One region of the Lelliottia sp. RD5 genome, then DNA from elsewhere that is predicted to be linked to it. Evidence: predicted binding sites of a transcription regulator. Region 1 holds the regulator's gene; each other region holds the start of a gene.
What was found. Region 1 encodes Fur, which represses iron uptake genes when iron is present. Its sites were predicted from a motif close to ATAATAATGAGAACNACTATCAA; they were not measured.
Positions count from the first base shown of each region.

Region 2: a site for Fur is predicted at 3,149-3,171, ahead of fepB (Fe2+-enterobactin ABC transporter substrate-binding protein). Genes of this name have one in related genera too.
Region 3: a site for Fur is predicted at 3,351-3,373, ahead of fes (enterochelin esterase). Genes of this name have one in related genera too.

Region 1 is NZ_JBVYHQ010000001.1:1,473,041-1,481,091, reverse strand. Features, by position in the region: gene nagE (N-acetylglucosamine-specific PTS transporter subunit IIBC) at 1-1,853, shown strand, start outside; gene glnS (glutamine--tRNA ligase) at 2,025-3,692, shown strand; gene chiP (chitoporin ChiP) at 4,134-5,531, shown strand; gene chiQ (ChiQ/YbfN family lipoprotein) at 5,585-5,914, shown strand; gene fur (ferric iron uptake transcriptional regulator) at 6,049-6,495, opposite strand; gene fldA (flavodoxin FldA) at 6,787-7,317, opposite strand; gene ybfE (LexA regulated protein) at 7,475-7,762, opposite strand; gene ybfF (esterase) at 7,891-8,051, opposite strand, start outside.
Region 2 is NZ_JBVYHQ010000004.1:320,613-328,663, forward strand. Features, by position in the region: gene fepD (Fe(3+)-siderophore ABC transporter permease) at 1-477, opposite strand, end outside; gene entS (enterobactin transporter EntS) at 714-1,961, shown strand; gene fepB (Fe2+-enterobactin ABC transporter substrate-binding protein) at 2,166-3,125, opposite strand; gene entC (isochorismate synthase EntC) at 3,313-4,488, shown strand; gene entE ((2,3-dihydroxybenzoyl)adenylate synthase EntE) at 4,498-6,108, shown strand; gene AC0LWE_RS15640 (isochorismatase) at 6,119-6,973, shown strand; gene entA (2,3-dihydro-2,3-dihydroxybenzoate dehydrogenase EntA) at 6,973-7,728, shown strand; gene entH (proofreading thioesterase EntH) at 7,728-8,051, shown strand, end outside.
Region 3 is NZ_JBVYHQ010000004.1:307,704-315,754, reverse strand. Features, by position in the region: gene entF (enterobactin non-ribosomal peptide synthetase EntF) at 1-1,847, opposite strand, end outside; gene AC0LWE_RS15595 (MbtH family protein) at 1,844-2,056, opposite strand; gene fes (enterochelin esterase) at 2,092-3,297, opposite strand; gene AC0LWE_RS15585 (TonB-dependent siderophore receptor) at 3,549-5,801, shown strand; gene entD (enterobactin synthase subunit EntD) at 6,048-6,716, shown strand; gene sitD (iron/manganese ABC transporter permease subunit SitD) at 6,685-7,524, opposite strand; gene sitC (iron/manganese ABC transporter permease subunit SitC) at 7,521-8,051, opposite strand, start outside.

The sequences.
Region 1 (8,051 bases):
TCGACAACATGTCCGTTTTGTTTGCGATTGGTGTCGCTTACGGCATGTCCAAAGATAAAGACGGTGCTGCGGCGCTGACCGGTTTTGTGGGCTTCCTCGTGTTGACCACTCTGTGTTCACCGGCGGCGGTGGCGATGATTCAGAAGATCCCAGCAGATCAGGTGCCTGCTGCGTTCGGTAAAATCAGCAACCAGTTCGTGGGTATTATGGTGGGTATTATCTCCGCTGAACTGTACAACCGCTTCAGCAGCGTAGAGTTGCCAAAAGCGCTCTCCTTCTTCAGCGGTCGTCGTCTGGTGCCGATTCTGACCTCTTTCGTGATGATCGTTGTTGCCTTCATCATGATGTACATCTGGCCGCTGATCTTTGATGGTCTGGTGAACTTTGGTGAACACATTCAGAAACTGGGTTCTGCCGGTGCGGGCGTGTATGCGTTCTTCAACCGCTTGCTGATTCCAGTCGGTCTGCATCACGCGTTGAACTCTGTATTCTGGTTTGACGTTGCGGGTATTAACGATATTCCTAACTTCCTGGGTGGCGCACAGTCCATCGAAGCAGGTAAAGCGGTTGTCGGTATCACGGGTCGTTACCAGGCGGGCTTCTTCCCGATCATGATGTTCGGTCTGCCGGGTGCGGCGCTGGCCATCTACCACTGCGCGCGTCCAGAGAACAAAGCGAAAGTTCTGGGTATCATGATGGCGGGTGCGTTTGCAGCCTTCTTCACCGGTATCACCGAGCCGCTGGAATTCTCCTTCATGTTCGTTGCGCCGGTGCTGTACTTCATTCACGCCGTGCTGACCGGTATCTCTGTGTTCATCGCCGCGTCAATGCACTGGATTGCAGGTTTCGGCTTCAGCGCAGGTCTGGTGGATATGGTGCTGTCCTCTCGTAACCCGCTGGCGACGCACTGGTGGATGCTGATCCCGCAGGGTCTGGTGTTCTTCGCGATCTATTACGTGGTGTTCCGCTTCACAATCACTAAATTCAACCTGATGACTCCGGGTCGTGAACTGGCTGTTGCCGGTAGCGAAGCGGATGGTCAGGACGTGAATGTGAGTGGCAACGCAGACCAGGATGTTGCCGGTCTGGCGCGTCAGTACATCGCCGCAGTGGGCGGTTCTGATAACCTGACGGGGATTGATGCATGCATCACGCGTCTGCGCCTGAACGTGAAAGACTCCTCTCTGGTTAACGAAGCGCTGGCAAAACGCCTGGGTGCATCAGGCGTGATTCGTCTGAATAAAACCAGCGTGCAGATTATTGTTGGCTTCGTTGCCGAAAAAATCGCTAACGCAATGAAAACCACCGGTCCGGTTGCCGCATCAGAATCCGGTTCTGCTCCAGTTGCAGCGCCAGTCGCCGCCAAACCGCAGGCCGTCCCCAACGCAACCACTATTGCAGCGCTGGTTTCGCCAGTGACCGGCGAAGTTGTGGCGATTGAACAGGTTCCTGACGAAGCCTTTGCCAGCAAAGCGGTGGGCGACGGTGTGGCAGTGATTCCAACCGAAAAACTCGTCGTATCACCAGCGGCCGGCACTATCGTTAAAATCTTCAACACCAACCATGCGTTCTGTCTGGAAACCGAAAAGGGTGCCGAAATCGTTGTCCATATGGGCATTGATACGGTTGCTCTGGGGGGTAAAGGCTTTACGCGTCTGGTTGAAGAGGGCGCAGAAGTGGTCGCAGGTGAGCCGATTCTGGAAATGGATCTGGACTTCCTGAACGCCCATGCGCGCTCCATGATAAGCCCGGTTGTCTGTAGCAATATTGACGACTTTAGCGGCCTGGTGATTCAGGCAAAAGGTCAGGTTGTTGCAGGCCAGACCCCGCTGTATGAGATTAAAGGCAAGTAATCGCTCCTGAGTAGAGTTCATGCCTTAAGCGGCGGGGGTTATCCTCCGCCGCTTTTTTTTGCATCATTCGCCCCCATTATTTTCCTCCTGGACGTTTTAAGGGTTGTCACTACGTCCGGCTTATAAGATCATACGCCGCTATACGTTATTTATGCCTTTGAGGAATCCACGATGAGTGAGGCTGAAGCCCGCCCGAGTAACTTTATTCGTCAGATCATCGATGAAGATCTGGCCAGTGGTAAGCACACCACGGTGCATACCCGTTTTCCGCCGGAGCCTAATGGCTACCTGCACATTGGCCATGCGAAATCCATCTGCCTGAACTTTGGCATTGCGCAAGACTATCAGGGCCAATGCAACCTGCGTTTCGATGACACCAACCCAGTAAAAGAAGACATCGAATACGTTGAGTCCATTAAAAAAGATGTGCAGTGGCTAGGATTCAACTGGTCAGGCGACATTTGCTACTCTTCAGACTATTTTGATCAGCTCTTTGCCTATGCGGTGGAGCTGATCAATAAAGGCCTGGCCTACGTTGACGAACTGTCTGCTGACGAAATTCGTGAATATCGCGGCTCGCTGACTGCGCCGGGCAAAAACAGCCCATACCGCGATCGCAGCGTCGAAGAAAACCTCGCACTGTTCGAAAAAATGCGTGCCGGTGGTTTCGAAGAAGGTAAAGCGTGTCTGCGTGCCAAAATCGACATGGCATCGCCTTTCATCGTGATGCGCGATCCGGTTCTGTACCGTATCAAATTTGCCGAACACCACCAGACCGGCAACAAGTGGTGCATCTACCCGATGTACGACTTCACCCATTGCATCAGCGATGCGCTGGAAGGCATCACGCACTCTCTGTGTACGCTGGAATTCCAGGACAACCGTCGTCTGTACGACTGGGTGCTGGATAACATCACCATTCCTGTGCATCCGCGTCAGTACGAGTTCTCTCGTCTGAATCTGGAATACACCGTGATGTCTAAGCGTAAGCTGAACCTGCTGGTGACAGACAAGCACGTTGAAGGCTGGGATGACCCGCGTATGCCGACCATTTCCGGTCTGCGTCGCCGTGGTTACAGCGCCTCCTCTATCCGCGAATTCATCAAGCGTATCGGCGTGACCAAGCAAGACAACACCATCGAGATGGCGTCGCTGGAATCCTGTATTCGCGAAGATTTGAACGAAAACGCGCCGCGCGCAATGGCCGTTATCGATCCGGTTAAACTGGTTATCGAAAACTATCCGCAGGGCGAAAGCGAGCTGGTGACGATGCCTAACCATCCGAGCAAACCGGAAATGGGTAGCCGCGAAGTGCCATTCAGCGCAGAACTCTGGATCGACCGCGCCGATTTCCGCGAAGAAGCCAACAAACAGTACAAACGTCTGGTGATGGGCAAAGAAGTGCGCCTGCGCAATGCCTACGTGATCAAAGCTGAACGCGTAGAAAAGGACGCAGAAGGCAATATCACGACGATTTTCTGCAGCTATGACGCCGAAACCCTCAGCAAAGATCCGGCGGATGGCCGTAAAGTGAAAGGCGTTATTCACTGGGTCAGCGCTGCGCACGCGCTGCCGGTTGAAATTCGTCTTTACGATCGTCTGTTCAGCGTGCCGAATCCGGGCGCTGCGGAAGATTTCCTGGCGACGATCAATCCGGAATCACTGCTGATCAAACAGGGCTACGCTGAGCCGTCACTGAAAAATGCTGAAGCCGGCAAGGCTTACCAGTTTGAGCGTGAAGGCTACTTCTGTCTCGACAGCCGTTATGCAACCGCTACCAAACTGGTCTTTAACCGTACGGTCGGTCTGCGTGACACCTGGGCGAAAGCTGGCGAGTAATCCAGGTCAATGAGAGACAAACGCCGCATATTGCGGCGTTTTTTTTGCTTGTCGATCAGGCTGTTAGTATTTCATCGAAAAAAAAGATGCCTAAAAATAAGGTCAATGAGCTGCTACTTATTTTATTAAATAAAATTTGATGCGTATGAGAAGAGTAGAATAAAACGGTGTAATCGCTATCAATAATTATTAGTGATTGAATTTAGTTGATTTTTTAATGACAAAACCCTTCCTGATGTATATGTTACAAATCACTACCAATTATGTGCACTTCGTCATAATCCTGCATTTTGCCCACTGAAAAGCATTGATAATTCGCGTCGCGAAAAATAGTCTACAGACGGTAGTTAATTCGAGGGTATTTATAACTACCCCTGACCGTTTGGTCTTTTTAGATTTTTCGCCGTTTAAGGCGCTTTAATTCGTCAAAGAGGAACAACTATGCGTACGTTCAGTGGCAAACGTAGTGCGCTGGCGCTGGCTATTGCCGGTGTGACAGCAATGTCTGGCTTTATCGCTTCTCCGCAGGCTCAGGCAGCAGGCTTTATCGATGATTCCACGCTCACGGGCGGTATCTATTACTGGCAGCGTGAACGTGACCGTAAAGACGTCACCGAAGACAAATACAAAACCAACCTGTCCCATTCCACCTGGAACGCCAATCTTGATTTCCAGTCTGGTTACGCTGCGGACATGTTCGGGCTGGATATTGCGGCGTTTACTGCCATCGAGATGGCGGAAAATGGCGACAGCGCCCACCCGAACGAAATTGCGTTCTCCTCCAGTAACAAAGCCTACAAAGAAGACTGGTCGGGTGATAAGAGTGGAATCAGCCTCTACAAAGCGGCCGCTAAATTCAAATACGGTCCGGTTTGGGCACGCGGTGGCTATATTCAGCCAACCGGTCAGACGCTGTTAGCCCCACACTGGAGCTTTATGCCAGGGACGTATCAGGGCGCTGAAGCCGGAGCAAACTTTGACTATGGCGATGCGGGCGCGTTGAGTTTCTCCTATATGTGGACCAACGAATATAAAGCGCCATGGCACCTTGAGATGGACAAGTTCTACCAGAATGACAAGAAAACCAAAGTCGAGTATCTCCACTCGTTAGGGGCGAAATATGACTTTAAAAACGATTTAGTGCTGGAAGCGGCGTTTGGTCAGGCAGAAGGATACGTGGATCAGTACTTCGCCAAAGCCAGCTATAAATTCGATATCGTTGGCGGCCCGCTGTCGACCAGTTATCAGTTCTACGGTACGCGTGACAAAGTCAGCGATGGCGGTGTGAACGATCTGTATGACGGCACGGCATGGCTTCAGGCGCTGACCTTTGGCTACAAAATCGGGCAGGTTGATTTACGCCTGGAAGGGACATACGTGAAGGCCGAAGGTCAGCAGGGCTACTTCCTGCAGCGTATGACGCCGACCTACGCATCTTCAAATGGTCGCCTGGATATCTGGTGGGATAACCGTTCGGATTTCAACGCCGATGGCGAGAAAGCCGTATTCTTCGGTGCCATGTATGACCTGAAAAACTGGAATCTGCCGGGCTGGGCAGTTGGCGCATCTTACGCGTATGCATGGGACGCAAAACCTGCGGATATGGCGACGCCGGACGCTTACTACGATCCGAACTATCGCCTGAAAGAATCCTCATACAGCCTCGATGCCATCTACACCCTTCAGGACGGTCGCGCGAAGGGCACGATGTTTAAACTGCACTTCACTCAATACGACAACCATTCCGACATTCCAAGCTACTCGGGCGGTTACGGCAACATCTTCCAGGACGAGCGTGACGTGAAATTCATGGTCATCGCACCCTTCACCATTTTCTGATGAACACGCCGGCGGGATGATTCCCCCATCCCGCCGGAATGGAGACTGATATGTTGAAAAAATGTGTTATCGTCGCGATGCTTGCATCGGGACTGGTCGCCTGCGCACAGCCGCAAGCACCAAAAGAAGACTCACGACTGAAAGAGGCCTACAGCGCCTGTATTAACACCGCCGAAGGATCGCCAGAAAAAATTGAAGCCTGCCAGAGCGTGCTGAATGTGCTGAAAAAAGAGAAAGCGCACGAGCAGTTTGCGACGCAGGAAAATGTGCGGGTGCTGGATTACCAGGCCTGTATTCAGGCGCGTCAAACCGGCAATGATCAGGAAGTGGCAAAGCGTTGTGACAAGATCTGGCAGGAGATTCGCAGCAATAACACTAAGTAATTCTCTTTTGCCACGCCCGGTTGTGCGCCATCCTGATGCGAGTTGGATGGCGCACAACCGGGTTTTTTATTTTTAGCAGGTCTAGCAGGCAAAAAAAAGCCAACCGTCAGGTTGGCTCAGAGTATGCAAGACGATTATTTGGTGTCGTGCGCGTGATCGTTTTCGCGGCAATCGCCTTCAGCACAGTGACCGTAGAGGTACAGGCTGTGGTTGGTCAGACGGATACCATGACGAGTGGCAATCTCACGCTGACGAGATTCGATAGATTCATCGCTAAATTCAATCACCTTGCCGCAATCCAGGCAGATGAGGTGATCGTGGTGATGCTGTTGTGTCAGTTCGAAAACGGATTTACCGCCTTCAAAATTATGACGGGTGACAATCCCGGCGTCATCAAATTGGTTCAGAACGCGATAAACGGTCGCCAGGCCAATCTCTTCGCCCATGTCGATCAGACGTTTATACAAGTCTTCCGCACTGACATGGTGATTGTCCGGCCCTTGCAGTACTTCCAGAATTTTTAAACGAGGAAGCGTAACTTTCAGGCCAGCCTTCTTTAATGCGGTATTGTTGTCAGTCATGCGGAATCTGTCCTGTTGCTAAACGATTCACTTCTAAAGAAGAAGTGACAGAAAATGCACTTGGGATAATGCGTTTCATTATAGAACTGCCATGCCTAAATGAAAACTGCAAGTCTCAAGCAAAGTATGCTTATAAAAACGTGGTATCGCCAACAAAGTTGAGCGAAGGCATCCACTTTAACCTGGGATATTGTACAGGTATGAAAGCAAAAGTTAAAAATTTGTAGCAATTATTTTAATTGGAATTACCTATCAATGCGGCGCAACAGTTTTGCAGCGCCGCACGATCAATCAGGCATTCAGGATATCGTCGAGGTGAAGTTCTTCGCGGATCTGCTTAACCCATTTGTCTACGCGTTCTGCGGTGAGTTCTGGTTGACGGTCTTCGTCAATCGCCAGGCCCACAAAATGATCGTCATCCGCAAGGCCTTTAGACGCTTCAAAGTGATAACCCGCCGTTGGCCAATGACCGACAATCGCCGCGCCGCGCGGTTCGATGATGTCGCGAATGGTGCCCAGCGCATCACAGAAGTACTCTGCGTAATCTTCCTGGTCACCGCAACCGAACAGCGCGACCAGCTTACCGTTAAAGTCGACTTCTTCCAGCGTTGGGAAGAAATCGTCCCAGTCACACTGTGCTTCGCCGTAGTACCAGGTTGGAATGCCCAGCAGCAGAATATCGTAACCTTCGAGATCTTCTTTACTGCTCTTCGCAATGTCATGGACGTCGGCAACGTCTTTACCTAGCTGTTTTTGAATGTTTTTTGCGATGTTTTCGGTATTACCGGTATCGCTGCCGAAGAAAATGCCGATGATTGCCATGAGTAAAATAACCTCTTGAAACTTAATGGTATGGTGGCACAAATTGTCCACGGATAAGGGCAATCATAGCAGAACAGAGAAGTCAGCGGAAACAGCTATCACGCGGGACTGCACTCTGTGCTACATGAAAGTGGGGTAAGGGCGATTTTTCAGACTTTTACTGTGAATGGCGCAATGCCTGCAGTTGCAGCATAAGCATCTCTTCGATCAGCTCGCTGCGGCTGATTTCACGGGCCTCAGCCAGTTCGCTTAGGGCGTCGACTGCGTCCGCATTGAGTTTTAACTCGACGCGTTTAAGCCCACGACTTTTGTCGCGTTTAAGCTGGTTTCGCTTATTGATGCGCAACTGTTCATCGCGCGAAAGCGGATTGGTTTTAGGTCGTCCCGGTCGACGTTCAGTCGCGAACAGATCTAATGTCGTACGGTCCGTTTGTTCTTTGGCCATGATTCAGAGACTTCGGGGAAAACGAGCGGCCCTGCTATTGCCGGGGCGATGAGCGCGACATCATACATTACTGATATCAGCACGCCAACGACTGGAGGCCAACAGGTGTCCAGTCGCTGACATTTTAATCAAATCGCGTTCTCAGAGAGATAACGGCGGATGGCGCGCAGCACCGCGTCCGGTTTTTCGGCGTGAACCCAGTGGCCTGCACCGGCAATCACATGCGCACGCGCCTGCGGGAATTGCGCCAGCAGCGTATCGCGATAGGCTTCTGTGACATACGGTGAAT
Region 2 (8,051 bases), on a different contig from region 1:
GCCGAGCGCCACGCCTGCCAGCGTCAGGCGTACCGGGCTTAGCTGGCCGCCACCCTGACTGCCGGTAAAGGCGACAAGCAACGATGCGGCAAGCGCGCCGCAAAATGCCATCACCAGTTGTTCGGTTGGGGAGGAGAGTCCAAACAGCGCCGCGCCGAGCACAATCGCAAAACTGGCCCCCGCGTTGACGCCCAGAATACCGGGATCGGCCAGCGGATTACGGGTCAGCGTTTGCATAAGTGCTCCCGCCAGGCCAAGCGCCGCACCCGCCAGCAATCCGGCGAGCGTGCGCGGCAGTCGTGCGTCGAGCACAATCGTACAGTCGGCGCTTTGGCATGTTCCGGAAAGCGCGTCAAAAATGACGGATGCAGGCAGCGGTTTCGCGCCAACCAGCAGGCTGAGTGCCATAGCAAGAATTAACAGCAACAACAAAAAGGGCACCGCAACGGCGCGTACCGCGAGAGGAGAAGACAACATAGCAACGTCCATGATTTGATAATGATAGTAATTATCGTTATCTATCTTATTTGGCTATGTTAGCATGTGCCACCATAAAATTGGTAGATATACCCGTCATACTTCACGCTGCAGGCGCGTTGGCTTTCCCCGCTCACCCCGGTCATTTACCAAAGTAATTTTCCGGGGATTTCCTGTGTCGCCGCCTTCCTGCAACTTGAATTATTTAGGGTATTGATAGATCTCAAGGCCTTGTCATGAATCAAAAATCCTGGCTGCTCAATCTCAGCCTTCTCAAGACGCATCCGGCGTTTCGCGCCGTTTTTATCGCGCGTTTCATCTCCATTTTATCCCTCGGACTGCTCGGCGTTGCCGTACCGGTGCAAATCCAGGCCATGACGCAATCCAGCTGGCTGGTTGGTTTGTCTGTGACCTTAACGGGCAGCGCGATGTTTATTGGGCTAATGGTCGGCGGGGTGCTGGCGGATCGCCACGAGCGTAAAAAATTGATTCTGCTGGCGCGCGGGACGTGCGGCGTTGGCTTTATTGGCCTGTGCCTGAACGCCATGCTGCCGGAGCCGTCGCTGATCGCGATTTATGCGCTGGGATTATGGGACGGCTTCTTCGCCTCGCTGGGCGTGACGGCACTTCTGGCGGCTACGCCTGCGCTGGTTGGGCGAGAAAATCTGATGCAGGCGGGGGCGATCACCATGCTCACCGTACGTCTCGGATCGGTGATTTCACCGATGGTTGGCGGCCTGTTGCTGGCGACCGGCAACGTGGCGTGGAACTACGGTTTAGCGGCAGCGGGAACCTTTATCACCACGTTAACCCTGCTGCGCTTGCCGCTTTTGCCGCCCCCGCCGCAGCCGCGCGAACACCCGTTGAAATCGTTGATGGCGGCAATTCGTTTTCTGTTTAGCAATCCGCTGATTGGCGGCATCGCCCTGCTGGGCGGGCTGCTGACGATGGCGAGTGCGGTGCGCGTGCTCTATCCGGCGCTGGCGATGGAGTGGCAAATGAGCGCCTCGCAAATTGGCCTGCTGTATGCGGCGATCCCACTCGGTGCGGCATTTGGCGCGCTGACCAGTGGCAATCTGGCACACAGTGCGCGCCCGGGGCTGATTATGCTCTCTGCAACCGTCGCCTCGTTTATCGCCATCGCTTTCTTTAGCCTGATGCCGTTTTGGGCGCTGGGCGTGGTGTGCCTGGCGCTGTTTGGCTGGCTGAGCGCAGTGAGTTCGTTGCTGCAATACACCCTGATTCAGACGCAAACGCCGGAAGGGATGCTGGGGCGCATCAACGGTTTATGGACGGCGCAGAACGTGACGGGCGATGCGATTGGGGCGGCGATCCTGGGCGGGCTTGGCGTGATTATGACGCCGGTGGCATCAGCCAGCAGCAGTGGATTTGTGCTGGCGATTGTCGGTGTGATTTTGCTGATAACCCTGGCGGAGCTGCGCCGATTCCGTCAGGAAGTGGTGTTGAAGGATAGTGCGGCCTGATGCCCTCTCCCCGGTCCTCTCCCTGGTGAGAGGAAGACAACACTAAAACGGCAACTGAGTTGCCGTTTTTTTTACCTTGCGCGGCTTGATACCTTCTCCCACAGGAAGAGGGAGAAAAGACTAAAACGGCAATCCAGTTGCCGTTTTGTTTTTACTTTTCAGCCCGATGCCCTCACCCAAAAAAGGAGAGGGTATATTTCGTATTTACTTGAACAACGCGTTTACACGTTCCAGCACCAGAATGGCGCTGTAATAATCCAGGCGGAAGGTCTCCGTACCCAGCGCCCAGACGCGTTTGTTTTGCACCGCAGGCAGATGCGCCAGCAGCGGATTAGCGTAGATCGCATCGACATCTTTCTGGTCGCCCGCAAACAAAAATAGCCCTTGTCCATTCAGCCCTGCCGCCAGATTCTCACCACCCAACTGGATAATGTCGTGGCGTTTACCCTGGCTCTTTGAGGTGTTCAGTCCAGCAGGCAGCTCAGCCAGCTGGAATCCGAGCTGTTGCAGGAATTTGCCCTGCGCCGATTCCGCGGTCCACAGGTTCGCGCTGTGCGCGGCGGCGGTGTAAACAAGCGCATTCACCGGCTGCGGCGGGAGTTTCATCTGCTGCTTCACCAACGTCAGCTGTTGATCAAATTCGGCGATACGCGCGGCGGCCTGCTTTTCGTGTCCGGTCAGCGTGCCGAGTTGAGTCAGCAGTTCCTGCCAGCTTTTGTCGTCATAATTGATGACAAGCGTCGGCGCGATAGTGGAGAGCTGATCGTAAAGCGCCATGGCAGAATCTCCGCCGGTCGCGCTGATCAGAATCAGATCCGGCATTTGCGCGGCAACGGCTTCAGCGCTTGGCTCGCCGATATAGAGACGCGAAACCTGCCGTTTTTTGGCGATATCCCCCCACTGGCGCATAAATCCTTGCGCATCCGCCACGCGGTTGTTCGGCGTCGTCGCGCCGCTGGCCACAACCGGCGCGTCAATGGCCAGCAGCGAACCGGTCAGCGTGACGCTGGTAGACACAATGCGCGTCGGCTTGCTTTCCAGGGTATGAACGCCACGGCTGTCGGTGACCTGACGGGGCCAGTCTGCGGCGATGGCTGAGGTTAGTCCTAAAACAAAAAGGCCTGCCAACAGCAGGGCGTGACGACAAACAGCAGGGCATTTCACAAAGCGACATCCTGTTTTTGCGGAGGTTAATGCTTCTCATTTTCATAAATGCGGCGAAGGGATGCAAGCAATAGTCGCACAAGTTGCGCTGTCGGCGGTTGACACCGTCGCGCTCTGCTATTAGGTTAGCCATCGAAAATATAAATGATAATTATTCTTACTGCGTTTATCATTTTAGGAGGATGATATGGATACGTCATTGGCTGAGGAAGTTCAACACACCGCGACCACGCTGCAATCAGACAGCTTTTTCTTTATGTCGCCGAACCGCAGTTTCACCACATCTGGCTGTTTTGCCCGTTTTTCGGAGTCCGCAGCAGGCGGCGACGATCCGGCTGGCGCCTTCCAGCAAAAGCTGGCGCAGGCCTTCAATGACGCTAAAGCCAGCGGGATTTCGCATCCCATTATGGTGGGCGCCATTCCGTTTGATACCCGCAAACCTTCGTCACTGTTTATTCCGCAAAGCTGGCAAACTTTTTCGCGTCCGGCGCGACAGAAATCCGCACGCTACCATTCCGGCGCGCAGGAGTTGACGGTCGTAAGCCGCACGGAAATCCCACCGCAGCCCGTATTTGAAGAGATGGTCGCCCGCGCCGCCGCCCTCACTGCGACGCCGCAGGTCAATAAAGTGGTGCTCTCGCGGCTGATTGATATCGCCACCGATCGGCACATCGACAGCGGTGCGTTGCTGGAACGCCTGATCGCGCAAAACCCGGCAAGTTTTAACTTCCACGTTCCGCTCGAAGACGGCGGTGTGCTGCTGGGGGCGAGCCCTGAGCTGCTGCTGCGCAAAGAGGGGGCACATTTCAGCTCGCTGCCGCTGGCCGGCTCTGCGCGTCGTCAGCCCGACGATATGCTGGATCGCGAAGCCGGAAACAAACTGCTGGCCTCTGAAAAAGACCGCCACGAACACGATCTTGTGACGCAGGCGATGAAAACCGTGCTGGAACAACGCAGCCATAAGCTGGCAATGCCGTCTTCACCGCAGCTGATCACCACGCCTACGCTCTGGCATCTGGCAACGCCGATTGAAGGCGAAGCGCGGGAAAATGAAAATGCCCTGACGCTGGCCTGTCTGCTGCACCCGACGCCTGCGCTGAGCGGTTTCCCGCATCAGGCCGCTAAAGAAATTATTGCCTCTCTGGAGCCGTTTGACCGCGAACTGTTCGGCGGGATCGTCGGCTGGTGCGACAGCGAAGGCAACGGAGAATGGGTCGTAACGATCCGCTGTGCGCGCCTCCATGAAAACACGGTTCGCCTGTTTGCTGGTGCGGGCATTGTCCCGGCCTCATCACCCGTCGGCGAATGGCGCGAAACCGGCGTCAAACTCTCCACCATGCTCAACGTTTTTGGTTTGCACTGAGGAATAATCATGACGCTTCCCTTTACCCGTTGGCCTGAGGAATTTGCCCGGCGCTACCGTGAAAAAGGCTACTGGCAAGATGTGCCGCTGACCGACATTTTGACGCGTCATGCTGACAGCGACGCGACGGCAGTTTTCGACGGCGAGCGGCAGTACACCTACCGTCAGCTTCACCAGGCAGTGAATAACCTCGCGTCCGCACTGCAGGCGCAGGGGATTAAGCGCGGCGAAACGGCGCTGGTGCAACTGGGCAACGTGGCCGAGTTTTACATCACTTTCTTTGCCCTGCTGCAGGCGGGCGTCGCCCCCGTGAATGCGCTTTTTAGCCATCAACGCAGCGAGCTGAACGCGTACGCACTTCAAATTGCGCCCGCGCTGGTGATTGCCGATCGCCAGCATGCGCTGTTTGCGGACGATGATTTCCTGAATACGTTTGTCGATGAACACCGCTCCGTGCGCGTGGTGCTGCTGCGCGGTGATAACGGTGAACACGCGCTGGAGACGGCCATTGCGCGTCCGGCGGACAACTTTATCGCCAGCCCGACGCCTGCCGATGAAGTGGCGTTTTTCCAGCTTTCTGGCGGGAGCACCGGCACGCCAAAGCTGATCCCGCGCACGCATAACGACTACTACTACAGCATTTTGCGCAGCAACGAAGTGTGCGGCATTACGGCTGAAACGCGCTACCTGAACGCGCTGCCCGCAGCGCACAACTTTGCGATGAGTTCTCCGGGATCGCTGGGCGTATTTATGGCGGGTGGGTGCGTGGCGCTGGCGAACGATCCGAGCGCCACGCTTTGCTTCCCACTGATTGAAAAACACCAGCTCAACGTTGCGTCTTTGGTTCCTCCTGCGGTCAGCCTGTGGTTGCAGGCCATCGCGGAAGGAGCGGGTAACGCTCAACTGGCGTCGCTGACGCTATTACAGGTGGGCGGAGCACGACTTTCTGCCACGCTTGCGGCGCGCATTCCGGCGGAAATTGGCTGTCAGCTGCAGCAGGTTTTTGGCATGGCGGAAGGGCTTGTGAACTACACCGCGCTCGACGACACCCCGGAGCGCATCATGAACACTCAAGGCCGTCCAATGTGCCCGGATGACGAAGTGTGGGTGGCAGATGAAAACGGACAACCGCTGCCGCGCGGTGAAGTCGGGCGTTTGATGACGCGCGGGCCGTACACCTTCCGTGGCTATTTCAACAGCCCGGAACACAATGCCAGCGCTTTTGATGCCGACGGTTTTTACTGCTCCGGCGATCTGATCTCCATCGACGAGCAGGGTTACATCACCGTGCAGGGGCGTGAAAAAGATCAGATCAACCGTGGCGGCGAGAAGATCGCAGCGGAAGAGATCGAGAATTTACTGCTGCGTCACGAATCGGTGATCCACGCGGCGCTGGTCAGCATGGAAGACAGCCTGCTGGGCGAAAAAAGCTGCGCGTATCTGGTGGTGAAAAAGCCCCTGCGCGCGGTGGACGTGCGTCGTTTCCTGCGCGAGCAGGGGATTGCTGAATTCAAACTGCCGGACAGGGTCGAGAGCGTGGATGCGCTGCCGCTGACACCGGTCGGGAAAGTAGACAAGAAACAATTGCGCCTGTGGCTCGCTGAACGCGCCCAGGGCTGAGGAACTGATTATGGCGATTCCAAAATTAACCGGTTACGCGCTGCCGACGGCCGCTCAACTGCCGAACAATAAAGTGAACTGGGCGTTCGAGCCCGAGCGCGCCGCGCTGCTGATCCACGACATGCAGGAATATTTCCTCAACTTCTGGGGCGAAAGTTGCCCGATGATGGAGCAAGTGGTGGCGAACATCGCGCAACTTCGCGATTACTGCAAAAAGCACAATATTCCGGTCTATTACACCGCGCAGCCAAAAGAGCAGAGTGACGAAGACCGTGCGTTGCTGAACGACATGTGGGGGCCGGGGCTAACCCGTTCGCCGGAGCAGCAGCGTATCGTATCGGAACTGACGCCTGACGAAGCCGACACCGTGCTGGTGAAATGGCGCTACAGCGCGTTCCACCGCTCGCCGCTGGAGCAGATGCTCAAAGAGACGGGCCGCAATCAGCTGATGATCACCGGCGTTTACGCGCACATCGGTTGCATGACGACCGCCACCGACGCCTTTATGCGTGATATTAAGCCGTTCTTTATCGCCGACGCGCTGGCCGATTTCAGCCGCGAAGAGCATCTCATGTCGTTGAACTACGTGGCGGGCCGCACCGGACGCGTGGTGATGACAGACGAGCTGCTGCCGTCCGTACCCGCCAGCAAAGAGGCGCTACGTGCCGTGATTCTGCCGCTGCTGGACGAATCTGACGAGCCGATGGACGACGAAAACCTGATTGATTATGGTCTCGACTCCGTGCGCATGATGGCGCTGGCTGCCCGCTGGCGTAAAGTTCACGGCGATATCGATTTCGTGATGCTGGCAAAAAATCCGACCCTCGATGCCTGGTGGGCGCTGCTGTCCCGCGAGGTGAAGTGATGGCTGGATTCGATTTTACCGGTAAAACCGTCTGGGTGACGGGCGCGGGTAAGGGCATTGGCTACGCCACGGCGCTGGCATTTGTCGAGGCCGGCGCGCAGGTAACTGGCTTCGATCTCGCGTTCCCGGCCAACGATTATCCGTTTGTGACAGAAACGCTGAACGTGGCGGACGCGTCGCAGGTGAATGACGTTTGCGAGCGCTTACTGAGAAATATTGAACGTCTGGACGTGCTGGTCAATGCGGCGGGAATTTTGCGCATGGGCGCAACCGATCGGCTGTCGCAGGACGACTGGCAGCAGACCTTTGCGGTAAACGTTGGTGGGGCGTTTAACCTGTTCCAGCAGACGATGGGCCAGTTCCGTCGCCAGCAGGGCGGGGCGATCGTCACCGTGGCCTCTGACGCCGCACATACCCCGCGCATCGGGATGAGCGCGTACGGCGCCTCGAAAGCCGCGTTGAAAAGCCTGGCACTGACCGTGGGTCTTGAGCTGGCGGGCAGCGGCGTGCGGTGTAACATCGTCTCGCCAGGATCGACTGATACCGACATGCAGCGCACGCTCTGGGTAAGCGACGATGCCGAACAGCAGCGCATTCGAGGTTTTGGCGAGCAGTTTAAGCTGGGTATTCCGCTCGGCAAAATTGCGCGTCCGCAGGAGATCGCCAGCACGATTTTGTTCCTCGCTTCAGACCACGCCAGCCACATCACGCTGCAGGACATCGTGGTGGATGGCGGCTCAACGCTGGGGGCGTAATGATCTGGAAACGTCACTTATCGCTTGAAGAACTTAACGCTACCAGTCTGAACACAATGGTGGCGCATCTGGGCATGGTTTACACGCGCATCGGCGACGACACCCTGGAAGCCGAAATGCCGGTGGATGCGCGTACACATCAGCCGTTTGGCCTGCTGCACGGCGGGGCATCCGCGGCGCTGGCGGAAACGCTCGGTTCGATGGCCGGTTTTCTGATGACTCGCGACGGGCAAAACGTGGTGGGGACCGAGCTGAACGCGACCCACCATCGCGCGGTATCGCAGGGAAAAGTGCGCGGCGTTTGTCAGCCGCTGCATCTTGGA
Region 3 (8,051 bases), on a different contig from region 1:
TGCCCTACCATTACCCCTTTCGGGCGTCCGGTCGAACCGGAAGTAAAGATGATGTACGCGGTCTGCTGCGGTGCACACAGGCCCAGTGGTTCACTGCCCGCAGCAGGCAATAGTGTGTTGTAACTAAACGACGGAATCGGCAGATCGCTAAAACGCGGGAGCTGATCGTCGGTGGTGATCAGAAGCGTTGGCTGCGCGTCTTCCAGCATCATGCGCAGGCGATCGTCCGGATAACCGGTGTCGAGGGGCAGCCAGGCGGCACCTGCCTCAACAATGCCGTGCAGCGCCAGGGTCAGAAACACCGAGCGCGGCAATGCGACGGCGACGCTGTCGCCCGGCTTCACGCCGCGTTCGCGCAGCGTTGTCGCCAGCGCCACCACCTGCTCGCGCATCTGGCGATAGTTGAGTTCAATGTGGGCATCCGCCAGAGCGGGTGCGTCCGGCGTTTTTTGCGCCTGCTCTGCCACCAGCGCACTCAGCGTGGTGAGCGGCAATGAGACGCCCGTATCGTTAATGTGTTCAAGCTGCTGATATTCCTGCGGCGAGACAGTTTCGGCGTCGCCACATTTCAGGCTAGCGTTGGCCGCAAATTGCGCCAGCAGCCTGTCCAAGCGCGTGACGTGTCGCGTCAGCGTTGCCTCGTCGTAGCGCTGTTTGTTCGCCAGAATTTCAATACTCAAACCGCCCTGCTCGTCCGGGAACAGCGCCAGCTCCAGATCGTTGACTGGACCGGTCGCCAGCATGTGCGTTGTCGCCTGCACGCCGTCCAGCTCGAGTTGATAATCAAAGACTTTGACGTTCAATACCGGACCAAACAGCGCTTCATCGCCCGCTGCACGGCCGCTGTCGCGAACAATCTGCTCAGCGTCATAACGCTGGTGGCGACGCATCTTTTTCAGCTGATTCGCCAGACGCTGCGCCAGCGCCGGCAGCGTTTCGTGCGGATCAATATTCACCGCCATCGGCAGGACGTTTAGCACCGGACCGGTTGCCGTGAGCGCCGCCGATCCCATGCGGCGCATAAAGATAAATCCGGCGGCGTAATCGAGCCGTCCGGTCAGACGCCCCAGCCACAGCGCGACCAGCGCCAGCGCCAGATCGGTGCGCTGAACCTGGCCTGATGCCTGGGCAAGCTGGCTAAACGCGCGGCTATCGGCAGTCAGCTTAAGACGCAAGATATCCGTCGTGGTGGCACGTCCCGGCAGCGGCGCGGCTGAGAGCGACACCGGCGGCGGCAGCTGTTTGCGCTGCTCGGCCCAGAATGCGCCATCACGCGGGTACGCCTCGCTTTCGCGATAACGCTGATATTCGTCCACCACCTCGGAAAACGGCGTAAAGGGTGATTCCGGCGTCGGTTGGCCCATAGACAGTGCACGATAAATATTCACGATCTGGCGGGTAATGGCCGGGAAACTGAAGCCATCGACCACTAAATGGTGATAACGCTGATACCAGAACCAGTTGTTTTCGCCCACCTGAATCAGCTGATGAAATGCCAGCGGCTGGCCGCTGTCGACACGCAGGTTCTGATTAAGATCGGCCTCCATCAGCGCCATCGCCGCCGCGTGCGGCGAGGCGTGATGACGCATATCGACAATTTGCGGCTCAGCGAAAACCATCGTCTCATCAATCCACTGCCACACGTCGCCGTTGTCTTCGCTAAAGCGCGTGCGCAGGGTATCGGCCTGCATCATGCCCGCCACTATCGCTTTTGCCAGCAGCGGCGCGTTGATTTCGCCGTTCAGCTCGGTGTAGTGCGCCACGCTCCAGGCGTTTGGCAACGTTGAAAGCTGCTCCGCCATCCAGATCCCCGTCTGGGCCGCCACGAGAGGAAGACGCGCGCTCATGCTTTATCCTCCGCAAAATGAGAGGGTACAAGCGTCTGCCAGTTTTCGGTCAGCCATTGTTCGCAGTCTTGCAGAGATCGTGGCTCGCAGATCACACGCCAGCCAGCGGGCAATGCGCACCCCTGCGGCCACAGACTGTACTCACCGTGGTGATTTTGCAAAATAGCGAATTGCCCCTGTGGATTGTCGAAGGGATTACTGAATTCCATACAAACTCCTGTCGAGAGAAATCGCCTGCCTGGCGTTAATGAATGAGTGGCTGCCAGAGAGTCATTAGCCCCTGCGTCAGCCCGCCTCGCCAGCAAAGCGCATCATGTCCGCCGTCGACCTGACGCCAGAAAACTGTTTGCTGCGGATGCTGTAGTTGGGCGTAAAGAGCCTGATTGGTGCGGAAAATCAGCGGTTCACGACGCCCTGCCTCAAGCACGATACGCAGGCCCGTCGCCGATTTTTCACCCGCTTTGAGTTGTTCGATAAGTTGCCCGTCCTGATCCGCGCCGCGATGCGGCCACCAGTACGATCCCGACTGGCTGAGCACGCAGCCAAACCGCTGCGGCCAGTTGAGTGCGGCATACAGTGACGACAGGCCGCCAAAACTTTGCCCGGCGACCACAGTCCGATCCGCGCGCGCGCTGAAGGGCGTTAACGCCTGTATTTGCGGGAGCAACTCCTCCTGTACCGCCAGCCAGAAATCAGGGTTACAGGGCAGCTCACGGCTGCGGTGCGCGGTGTCGATAACATCAATTAGCACGTACACCGCGGGCGGCAATTGGCCCTCTTGCGTCAGTGTGGCCAGCGGCGACCAGACGGGCATGCTTTCGGCCCAGAACTGACCGTCGAGCAGTACCGCCAGCGGACGTTCTGCCGGGTTTTCATCCCCGGTGGTAAAAATCCACACGCGGCGGGAATTACCCAGACGTGGGCTGTGCCAATCGATACATTCGGGTGGTGAAAACGGTGTATCAGCGTGATTCCAGCCGGGCTGCACGGGTGCGTGCGGCATTTCGAGCGCCGAAACCGGATGCCCGCGGCCACCGCGCCAGCTTTGCGGGTTAAGCGGATCGGAAATCGCGCGTGGCAGCAGTTTGCGCCATCCTTCGCGCAGCGCCATGCGATCGGGCGTGGCGGCGCTGAAGACCGCTTCGGCAAAATCGTGTTCGTTTTCAGAGGGGATAAAACAGTAACTGCCGCGCCATTCCGGGCTGAAATCACCCTGCCACCGCCAGACGTCGGTATCGGGAATACGTTCGAGGGATTGCGGCTGCGCATTTTGATGATGATCGGTGACGCCAGTGATGTAGATCCACACCCGTTTTATCGCCGATGAACGCGCCGTGCCAGCCGGATCGCGCCACCAAAACGTGACACGATAAAGGTCTTTTTCACGCGTCCATTCAGGACCGTTTTTCGACTGCCACCAGGCTTCACTTCCCGTTGTTATCGTCGTCACCCGCTTAACCTCATGTTTCACAGTATTTTGTTTCAGGACAAATTTTGTTGATAATATTATTGATAACTATTTGCATTTGCAATAGCGTAGTGCCCGCGCTGTGGGAAGCGCGCTCATAAAATAACCATGCCATGCATTGTGTGCGCTCGAGGACAGGGCTGCTTACGCAATATGCGGGTGACAACATGCCGCCTCCTCTCCCATTCGGGAATGGAGCCAAGGGGATGCGGCACTGAAAAGCAGGACGTACAATGAATAAGAAGATTCACTCCCTGGCCTTGCTGGTCAATCTGGGAATTTACGGGGTTGCAGCGCCCGCGATGGCTGACGACGCCACCGCCAGCAGCGCTTCGCACGAAGACACCATGGTGATCACTGCCGCAGAGCAGAATTTACAGGCGCCGGGCGTTTCTAAAATCACTGCCGACGAAATTCGTAAAAATCCGCCGGCGCGCGACGTAGCCGAAATCATCCGTACCATGCCAGGCGTAAACCTGACCGGCAACTCCACCAGCGGCCAGCGCGGCAACAACCGCCAGATTGACATTCGCGGCATGGGACCGGAAAACACCCTGATCCTGATTGACGGCAAACCTGTTACCAGCCGCAATTCCATCCGTCTGGGCTGGCGTGGCGAGCGCGATACCCGCGGCGATACCGGCTGGGTTCCACCTGAAATGGTTGAAAGCATCGAAGTGATTCGCGGCCCGGCGGCAGCCCGTTACGGTAACGGTGCAGCGGGTGGCGTGGTGAACATTATCACCAAAAAATTCGATGACCAGTGGCATGGTTCCTGGAATACCTATCTGAACGCGCCTGAGCATAAAGACGAAGGTTCGACAAAACGCACCAACTTTAACCTGAGCGGCCCGCTGAGCGGAGAGTTCAGCTTCCGTCTGTACGGCAATCTGGATAAAACCCAGGCCGACGCATGGGATATCAACCAGGGGCATCAGTCCGAACGTACGGGCATGTATGCCGACACGCTCCCGGCCGGGCGTGAAGGGGTTGAGAACAAAGACGTCAACGGCGTGGTGCGCTGGGACTTCGCTCCGATGCAGTCGCTGGAGTTTGAAGCGGGCTACAGCCGTCAGAATAACCTCTACGCAGGCGACACCCAGAACACCAACAACGATAACAGCAGCAACGGTCTGGTGAAGAAAAACTACGGTAAAGAGACCAACCGTATTTATCGCCAGAACTTTGCTGTCACCTGGAACGGCGGCTGGGATAATGGCGTGACCACCAGCAACTGGGCGCAGTACGAACACACCCGCAACTCACGTCTGGGTGAAGGCCTGGCGGGTGGCCTGGAAGGGTTGTTCAACAGCGATAAGTTTACCGATACCGATCTGTCGGACGTGATGCTGCACAGTGAGGTGAACCTGCCGATCGATTTCCTGGTGAATCAAAATCTGACCCTGGGAACCGAGTGGAATCAGCAGCGCATGAAGGATATGTCCTCCAACGGACAGGCCCAGCAAGGCGGCACGATCCCTGGTATGAGTGACGATCGCAGCCCGTATTCCAGCGCTGAGATCTTCTCCCTGTTCGCTGAGAACAACATGGAGCTGACCGACAGCACCATGCTGACGCCGGCGCTGCGCTTCGATCATCACACAGTTGTGGGCAACAACTGGAGCCCATCCCTGAACCTGTCTCAGGGCCTGGGCGATGACTTCACCCTGAAAATGGGCATTGCGCGTGCGTACAAAGCGCCGAGCCTGTATCAGACCAACCCGAACTATTTGCTCTACAGCAAAGGCCAGGGCTGCTACGCCAGCGGTGACGGCGTCGGTTGCTACATGATGGGCAACGACGATTTGAAAGCCGAGACCAGTATCAACAAAGAGATTGGCCTGGAGTTCAAACGTGACGGCTGGATGGCGGGCGTGACGTGGTTCCGCAACGATTATCGCGATAAAATCGAAGCCGGCTATGCCCCGATTGATCAGACCTCTCTCGGCAAAACCAAAACCGATATTTATCAGTGGGAAAACGTGCCGAAAGCCGTCGTAGAAGGCCTGGAAGGGACGTTGAATGTGCCGGTCACCGAGACGGTGAACTGGACCAACAACATTACCTACATGCTGCAAAGTAAGAACAAAGAGACCGGCGATCGTCTGTCGATCATCCCAGAGTACACGCTGAACTCCACGCTGAGCTGGCAGGTACATCAGGACGTGTCGCTGCAATCGACCTTTACGTGGTACGGCAAGCAGCAGCCGAAGAAATACAACTACAAAGGCAAACCGGTAACAGGTTCTGAAAGTGACGAAGTCAGCCCGTACAGCATTGTGGGCCTGAGCGCGAGCTGGGATGTGACCAAAAACGTTAGCCTGACCGGCGGCGTGGATAACGTCTTCGACAAACGCCAGTGGCGCGCAGGTAATGCGCAGACTACCGGTAACGATAAAACCGGAGCGTATATGTACGGCGCAGGCGCGTACACCTATAACGAGCCGGGTCGAACCTGGTATATGAGCGTGAATACGCACTTCTGATAGACCCGTCATACTTCGCGTTGCAGGTGCGTTGGCTGCGTTCGTTTACCCGAATCACTTACCTGAGTAAGCTCATCGGGATTCATTCACTTGCCGCGTGATTCGGCCTGATGGCCTCACCCCTACGGGGCCAGCGCAAGCGCTGTTCAAAACGCCAATGTCGTTTTGTCCTACAACTCGAATTGTTTAAGGTTTAAACTGTAAGCCCTCTTCCACCGAAGGGGGCTTTTTTCACTAAGGGAAACCATGCGCACGCTTCACACCACTTTTTCCCTTGCCCGCCAAACTGTCCACCAAATCACGTTTGAACCCGCCACGTTCAGTGACGCCGATTTGTTGTGGCTGCCGCACCATCAGCAACTGGCTCATGCTGCCCGCAAACGTAAAGCAGAACATCTCGCCGGACGCATCGCCGCAGCGCATTCGTTGCAGGAATTCAGTGTCCGCGCGATTCCTGGCATAGGCGTCAATGGCGAGCCGCTGTGGCAAACGGGGATCGTCGGCAGTATTACTCATACTGCCGCCTGCGCGCTGGCCGTCGCGTCGAATCACACACAGCAGCTGTTGGGGATTGATTGCGAACAGATCCTGAATGCACTTGAGGCGCAAGAGATCAAAGACGGAATTATCAGCCACGAAGAAGAGACGCTTTTACGTGGCACCTCCCTGCCGTTTGCGCTGGCGCTCACGCTGACATTCAGCGCCAAAGAGAGCGTGTTTAAAGCGCTGTTTCCCAGGGTTAATGTCCTTATGGGTTTTGACAGCGCCCGCATCGCGGCGCTTACAGCCGACAACCTGACGCTGGCGCTGACCCGTCCGCTCGCGGGCTTCAAAGAAGGCACGCCGTTTACACTTCACTGGCTGCGCGATGGCGAGCGGGTGATCACTCTGCTGTCACATTTTCCCGCCGCTTAGCCTTCACGCTGGTCACGACAAAAGTGATGATAAACACCAGCGCAAACAGCACCACGATGGTCGGCGCAGGCGCGCTGTCGAGATAAAATGACAGATATACACCGCTGACGGACACCAGCATGGATATCAGTACCGCCACCAGCAGCGCGACGTGGAAGCGCGTCGTGACCAGCACCGCTATCGCCCCAGGGGCAATCAGTAGCGATATCGACAAAATAATCCCCACCGCTTTTAACGTCGCCACGATGGTGAGCGAGACCATGCACAGCAGGCCATAGTGCAGCCATCGGGTGCGTAAACCGCTCACCTGTGCCTGCTGAAAGTCAAAGCAGAAGAGAAGAAAATCACGCCATTTAAGGCCAATGACCAGCGTAATCAGCGCCGCCACGATACCGCTCTGTGTGATATCCATCGCGTTGATCCCGAGCATATCGCCAAACAGAATATGATCGAGATGCACTTCCGGTTTAACGGCGATATAGAGAATCAACCCTGCGGCGAACATGCCGGAAAACACGATCCCCATGACGGTATCTTGCTTGATACGGCTGTTATCTTTCAGGTATCCCGTGGCGACGGCGCAGAATAATCCCGCCACAAATGCGCCTATCGCCAGCGGCAGACCGAGCATCCAGGCCAGCACCACGCCCGGGAACACCGCATGGCTCATTGCATCGCCCATCAGCGCCCAGCCCTTCAGGACCAAAAAGACCGACAGCAGCGCGCACGGCACGGCGACCATCAGTGAAATCAGCATCGCATTGTTCATAAAAGCGAACTGGAAGGGTTCAAGAAGTAGCGCGATCATTCCTTCACCTCCCGCACCTGGCGCGCCCGACGACGGTTTGCCAGCAGACCGTGCTTAGGCGCAAAGACAAACGCCAGCAGGAACAGCAGCGTCTGCGCAACCACAATGATGCCGCCCGTTGCGCCGTCGAGATAATAGCTGGCCCACGCGCCGAGGAAACTGGTGAGACTGCCAATCACCACCGCAATCATTAGCAGACGCGGAAAACGGTCGGTAAGCAGCCACGCGGTGGCGCCGGGCGTCACCACCAGACAGATCACCAGAAAGGCGCCGACGGTTTGCAGCGCCGCCACGGTGGACACCGCCAGCAGCGTGAAGAACAGGACTTTCAGGCGCTCAGGACGTAAGCCGATGGCGCGAGCGTGATTCTCATCGAAAAACGTCACCATCAGATCCTTCCATTTGAACAGCAGAATCACAATCGAGACCACGCCAATGATCGTGAGCTGCACAATATCTTCCGGGGCGATGGCCAGAATATTCCCCAACACGATGGTTTGAATATTCACGGACGTCGGATTGAGCGA